One region of the Paenibacillus sp. G34 genome, then DNA from elsewhere that is predicted to be linked to it. Evidence: riboswitches for the same ligand, from Rfam matches in the RefSeq annotation. Region 1 holds a riboswitch; the other holds the start of a gene.
The links. Region 1 has a riboswitch for thiamine pyrophosphate ahead of AC1VYS_RS02390 (ABC transporter substrate-binding protein). Riboswitches for the same ligand answer to the same signal wherever they lie in the genome.

Region 1 (3,390 bases):
GCGATTTTGATCTGGGAGATGATGCTGGGGCTTCCAGCTTCCACAAGCACCTCGTGCATTTTGCGGACAACCTCCAGCAGCTCATCCAGTTCACCCTCCATCGTGGTGTCGAGTGCATTGACCTGATATTTCAGGCCCGATTGTTGAATAACTTCGATGGCGCGGTCTACGTAAGGATAGGAGTTCTCGCCGTTTGGCGTTTTGGGAATCACCTGTATGCTGAGCAATGTACTTGCCATGAGAGAAAATTCTCCTTTCGAGTGTGAGTAAAATGAAAAGTTGATCGTTACACGTGCCACTTCAATGCCAGAGTAACTTCCCGATTGCTGTAATCTTCAAGCTTTTTGAACCATTCTATATAAATTTAACTAAAGAAAGTTTACACAGACAATCCGATGACAGAATAACCTTCCAATCGCTGTTATCCCCAGATTTTTTGATTCCTTTTCCAAAGGGGAAAATCCGGTGATAAAGGCGACCGCTCCGCTTTTTCAGGTTTTTTCTGTCCTCTCCGTTAATGTGTAAACGAGTAGTTCAACTGATGTAGAAAGGGGAAACTCGGCGGATTTTATAAGCGATCGCTTCGCTTCTTCAAGCTGTCCCTGTACTCTTCGTTCAAAAAGTGTAAATATCAAATTTCATGGTTACACTTAATTTTATTATTGCTGTGGTAAAAATTCGTTGGTGTATGCTTTCGTTACATCGATCTCTTTATCCAGCAGTTTCTTGCTGAACATCCAGTCGGTGTAATTCTTCCACACCTCTTCCTTTTGTTCACCCCAGCGCGGTGCATCATCTTTGTATTTCGGGCTGAGCCACTTTTGGCTTGCGATTACTAATTCTTTGTCCAGATCGGGAACAGCTTTGATCAAAATGTTCGCTGCTTCTTCAGGGTGATCTATCGCATATTGATATCCTTCAGAAGTGGCCTTCAGGAAAGCCTTCACCAGTTCAGGGTCTTTCTGAATCGTCTGTTCATTGGTCACGAGTACAGGTGTGTAGTAGTCCAGCGCTTTGGCATAATCCTTCACATATAACATGTCAATTGGTTCCCCGCGTAATTCAGCCTCAATTCCCGTCCAGGCGTAGAATATCCACGCAAAGTCGATGTCCCGTTTCACGGCTGTGAAAAAGTCGGCATCGCCCATGTTAATCTTTTTGACTTTGGATACGTCGGCACCTTCGCCCTCCATAATGGATTGCATCACCGCTTCTTCTACCGGGGAACCCCAGCCGCCGTAAGTTTTACCTTCAAAGTCTTTAGGTGATTTGATCTTACGATCCACTGGAGCGGCAAAACCGGATGTATTATGCTGAATAACTGCGGCAATCGATACAAGCGGAACGTCCTGCGTACGCGCCTGAGTTACACTTTCCTGATAACTGACGCCAAACGGTACCTCACCCGAGGCAACCATCGTATCCGCACCGCCGGCTCCCGGCTGTACAATCTCCACATTTAAACCCGCTGCTTTATAAAAACCTTGGTCCACCGCTGCATACAGACCGGTATGATTCGTATTTGGAGTCCAGTCGAGCACGACTTTTACATCTTTCAGTGCAGTACTGCTCCCCTCATTGGTTTGGTCCGAACCAGTCGCATTTTTCTGCTCTGCTGGAGCAGCTTCTTTGCCACCACATGCAGCTAGGGTAACGAGTAGCACACACATGAGTAACATTCCCATCGTTTTACGCCATTTCATCGTGTTTCTCTCCTTCGGTATGTCCGGCCTGATGGCACGGGGGTACTCCTTGGCTTCATATCCAATCCCTTTGCATAAATCGACGAATTTATACTCGCGGGTTATCCGAATAACGTCATTTTTCTGTTTCTGCATGTCAAAAGAAAACAAAAAAAGCGCCCCGTAATCCGGGACGCGTGCAGGCGTGAGAGAGTGGCGTTCAGCTTATAGCTGTGCCGTTGCAATATACTCCGATTCCTACGCTGGCATGATCCAGATCAGGTCTAAGGGTTAGTATCTTGATGGGATACACTCTCAGCCGGCCAATTCCGACTCCCCTGGGAAACTATGAAGTTACGGGCATTACTAGGTGTAATTATAGGCCAGTGACTGGATTGTGTCTAGGGCATATCTTGAAACCTACTGAAGTGCATCTTTTACCCCTTTTTCGCCCCTGTTAAGTCACCGCCCCTTGACGTGCCCTGGCACGCCTCCGATTGTCTATAATGATCCAAGTTACAGAAAGGATGAGTATATTGCCAGTAAGTAAGCAAGAAAGAACAATTGATTTTTGGTTTTTCGATCTTATAAGCAAACTCCCCATACATTCCAAGTTTCTATAACATCTGGAATGTGGGGAGTGTGCTAGGTTAAACGAATCTAGTTCTGAAAAGAATCAGATATGATTTGATGTAAACTTTATGTTTATTGTCTTTTTTAATTAGTTCTAAAGTAAGCTATACCATAAAAAATACCAACAATGACGACTGCTAAAACCAAAGTCGTTATTATTCCGCTCTTTAAAGAACTTCCCTGAGCTTGATGAGCCATTTCTTCTGCTCTTCGTTTGGTGGCTTCATCCTCGGAACCATTTAGATTATTGGGTTTCATATTCATAAAGTCACAGCTCCCTTCGGTAGGTATATTTTAGCATATTTACCATGATATGTGTAGATAATGCAAGGTACCTTTGGATTCCGGAAATTCTCCAGAGACGTAATGATTGCTTATAACGTCTATTTTGTTATTTCAACTCCCCAAGCATTTTTCTCCTGTTGTCCTCATTGTGAGCACTCTATATTTTCGTCCTTTTTTCTTCCAAACACCTCTTTATCTTAGACGTAATAATGAATGATGTTCGTTATAATGAAACAAGAACATATGTTCCCTTAACTTCCGATTCATGCTAATTTATATTTTCACAAAAAGAGAGGAGATTCTATGATCGGTGAAAATACGGTAGCTTCATCTGATATTTCAGATGCGGAGAGACGTTTTATTGGATACATCTCTAGCATGCTTCATTATAATTCCATTCATTTTGATAAAAAAATAAGGAAGCTCAATGAACGTTATGCTTTGGTTTTGGAGGATATGGAAATAAGAGATGAGGGCTTGATGACCGAGACTGATGTTGCATTTGAATCCATAGTTGGAACATTAGAAGAACAGATCAGTGATCCATTCTTATATGCTGCATTCCTTCGTCTAACAGGTCGAGAAAGAGAAATTATCAACTTGTCGATCTGTAAGGTTCTACGTGATACGGAAATTGCCCTTATCCTTGGAATTTCACAGCAAAGTGTCTCTAAGACAAGAATAAAAGCTTTGGAAAAACTAAGAACAGCTATTATGCATAAGGGGGACAATTATGAACGAGACATGGAGAGACCTCATCAGAAAAGCAAAACAAAAAAATCCAGAGGCA
Region 2 (3,390 bases), 540 kb from region 1:
TGCCATACCACATTGGAGATATTACAGTTACCATAACAATGTACACCGTCTGCCGCTGGCGCACCAATGATGACATTTTTCAGTGTAGCGCCTGCTTCCAGCCGGAAGACCGGCTTCTGATTCTCTGCTTGAGAACCGTCACCCAAAGTAGACGGATTGGCAACAAAGGTTTTCCCCTGTCCATCGTACGTCGTACCCTTAGGTACAACAATCGTTGAGTTTACAACTGTCGGCGCAGCCGCTGCGGGTAGTACACCAAATATGGAAGCGACCAGACCGGCGGACAACAACAGCGTTAACATTTTTTTCATCATCAACATCCTCCCTTAATATGAGTAAATTCGTCTCCAAGCACGCTGGCTTGTCTCACAGAACCGCAGAAGAGAACACCGCTCGGAACCTGTCTTCATCCTACAAAAAAAGGGAGATTACAGGAATAATCTTGAGATCAGATTTACATTTTTCAGCATAAATTCAGATGGTAATGCCTTGTTATTTGAATATCGTATTTTTGATATGCACCGATATTAACTCGTAATATGCTGTTTTTACCTTTAAATTCCATTAAAAAAAGCCCTATCGTCTGATGCCAGGCAATAGGACCTTAAAACGTTTTATCTATACTTCTCAGACAAGCCTGACTTCGCTAGAAATTATCCTACGATGTGCCACACCTTCTCAAGCTCCTGCTCCGAACCGCTGACGGTATCCGCACTTGCGGCAAAGTTCTTCTACGGCTTCCCGTTTGGAAAAACCGTACACCAGATTGTTTGCACGCTCTCCGTCCACAATGTCGGAAAAAGACTTCTCATGGATGTTCCCAAGGTTGATGACCCCTTCTCCATCCAGACAACATGGAACCACGGTTCCATCAACAAGCACAGCTGCCTGACTACGAAGTGCATGGCAAAAACCTTTACCATCATCTTCAGGGGCATCGAGACTTGGCCACTGGAATTCATGATCCTGATTCAGGTATACGTTAGGTGCAATTTTTACGCCGCTACCTGGAAGAACCTTTTCTTCAATCCGGAAGTCCAGATTAAATTCCCGTTCGAGCACCTCAAGCGTCTCCCGATTTCGATTCATCTGAGCATTGGTGAAGTTATCCTGTGTCAGATTCCATAATCGGAACGACACAATGACATTATGTTTCACCGCTTCACGCACAAAAGACAAAATGTTACGTAAGTATCCGTCACGATCCGTAGAACCTTCATGACCATCAAAGCTGTGCAGTGAGAAATTCATCTGTCTCAGTGCAGGTTTACCCAATAATTTATGCTGTGTCTTCGGCAGCAGTGTACCGTTGGTCGTAATGTTAACTTTAAATCCCTTGGCATGAGCCATATCCAGCAGCAAGTCAATTTTGGGATGAAGGAGCGGTTCCCCTTTGACGTGCAGGTAGATATGTTTCGTGTGTGGTTTGATCTGATCCAATATATTATTAAAGACTTCAGGGTCGATAAATCCTTTGGCTCGCTTCGTTTGCGGACAAAAACTGCATGCCAAATTACAGATGCTTGTAATTTCAATATATACTTTCTTGAACGTTTTCAACTCAGGGTCCCCATTCTGCCGGGAGGAACAACAGTCCTGCCCTCATTCGTAGTACGGCCATATGAGCCAATCCCCATTATATCGGGTTAACGAGCCTAGGTAAATCGTAATCAGAGGATCCCAACAAAAGTCCAGTATATTTTCATCATAATTTCAAAACACACATACCCTCCCTATTTACATTAAGCCAAGTTGGATATATGCTGAGGACATAACTGCATATCTTGTACATTTACACTGGGGGAGCCTTGCGGCTGAGACGAATACGACGATTCGGACCCTTTGAACCTGATCTGGATTATACCAGCGGAGGGAAGTGGAGCAGCTTTTATTGGCAGTGGATGATCTCTATCCTTAATGGGGTCAACTTCAGTTCAAACGTATAGCTCCGCTCATTTCTCCGGAAATGGGCGGGGCTTTTTTGAATTTTGGCGATGTGGTTACTAGTGTGCTGGTTGCTTGATGACCGAGAAACTAGCCGTTCAAAATAAAAATTTCGAAACAAGGAAAATTCCTTTCCCGAGTATGGATTCAAATGTTCCGAATATAAAATCTCTGTCATCCCGTGAGAAGAAAGCAGTTATTGGGAGCATGATGCAAAATGCTCTTCTTGTCGATATCTGAGTGTGATTCACTCTCATCACCATCAAGATCATTCGAAATCAAGGAGGAAATGGCGATGTCTTATCTGGAACGTGTACGATCACTCAATCCTTTGGTTCATAATATTACCAATCTTGTGGTTGCCCCTTTTACGGCAAATGGTCTGCTTGCCCTCGGAGCCTCTCCGTTTATGGCCTATGCTCAGGAAGAAGTCGCTGACGTCGCTCGAATGGCTGGCGCGGTGGTTCTGAACATCGGCACATTGGATGAAAGGGTCATTCAAGCGATACGTCTAGCCGGACAATCAGCTAATGCACATCATGTACCTGTTGTACTTGATCCTGTCGGTGCAGGAGCCACAACATATCGCACGGATACAGTACAGATGCTGGTTCGTGAGCTTCGCCTTACGGTATTGCGAGGCAATGTCGCCGAAGTCGCTCATGTCATTGGTGTACCATGGAATATCAAAGGTGTGGATGCCGGGGCTGGCGAGGGAGACCGAATAGACATTGCCGAGCGGGCAGCGCAACAGCTTGACTGTATTGTTGTCATTACAGGCCAGTACGACATTATTACTGACGGATATCATACTTTCCTCACAAGCAACGGACATGCATTGCTCACCCAAGTTACCGGGGCAGGCTGTCTGCTCAGCTCAGTTATTGGTGCTTTTGCTGCGATTGCCAAGCCGAGGCGCGACTTGCTGAACAGTGTGGTGGAGGCTGTCTCAACCTATGGTATAGCCGCTGAACAGGCTGCAGTGCGAACGGCTCATCAGGGGCCGGGCAGCTTTCAGATTGAATTGTTAAATCAACTGGCGCAGGTCACACCTTCACTGTTCTCCGAGCATGCACAAATCCGTCAGATTCGTGGAGGTGTGTAATGAATATTGCTCAAGCGTTAACGATTGCCGGGTCTGATAATGGTGGCGGTGCAGGAATTCAGGCGGACCTCAAAACCTTTCAGGAACTTGGTGTATACGGCATGACGGTCATTACTGCAATCGCCGCGCAGAACACAACAGGGGTTCAAGGCGTGTTTCCAATTGATTATGATGGCATTGCACAGCAACTTGATTCAACGGGAACCGACTTTCAGCCGCGTGCCATCAAGACAGGTATGCTGTATAGTGCAGAGATTATTCGTCTTGTTGCGGCAAAATGGCAGCAATTCGGCTGGTCTAATCTGGTCATCGATCCGGTGATGGTTGCCAAAGGAGGTGCG

Region 2: it holds a riboswitch for thiamine pyrophosphate, as region 1 does, so the genes downstream of both, thiM (hydroxyethylthiazole kinase) here and AC1VYS_RS02390 (ABC transporter substrate-binding protein) in region 1, are expected to answer to the same signal.

The regions. Positions count from the first base shown of each region.
Region 1 is NZ_CM166469.1:501,408-504,797, forward strand. Features, by position in the region: gene AC1VYS_RS02385 (MTH1187 family thiamine-binding protein) at 1-239, opposite strand, end outside; gene AC1VYS_RS02390 (ABC transporter substrate-binding protein) at 660-1,703, opposite strand; TPP riboswitch at 1,920-2,032, opposite strand; gene AC1VYS_RS02395 (hypothetical protein) at 2,400-2,579, opposite strand; gene AC1VYS_RS02400 (sigma-70 family RNA polymerase sigma factor) at 2,904-3,390, shown strand, end outside.
Region 2 is NZ_CM166469.1:1,036,961-1,040,350, reverse strand. Features, by position in the region: gene AC1VYS_RS04645 (pectate lyase) at 1-311, opposite strand, end outside; gene AC1VYS_RS04640 (radical SAM/SPASM domain-containing protein) at 679-1,560, opposite strand; TPP riboswitch at 1,790-1,892, shown strand; gene thiM (hydroxyethylthiazole kinase) at 2,240-3,049, shown strand; gene thiD (bifunctional hydroxymethylpyrimidine kinase/phosphomethylpyrimidine kinase) at 3,049-3,390, shown strand, end outside.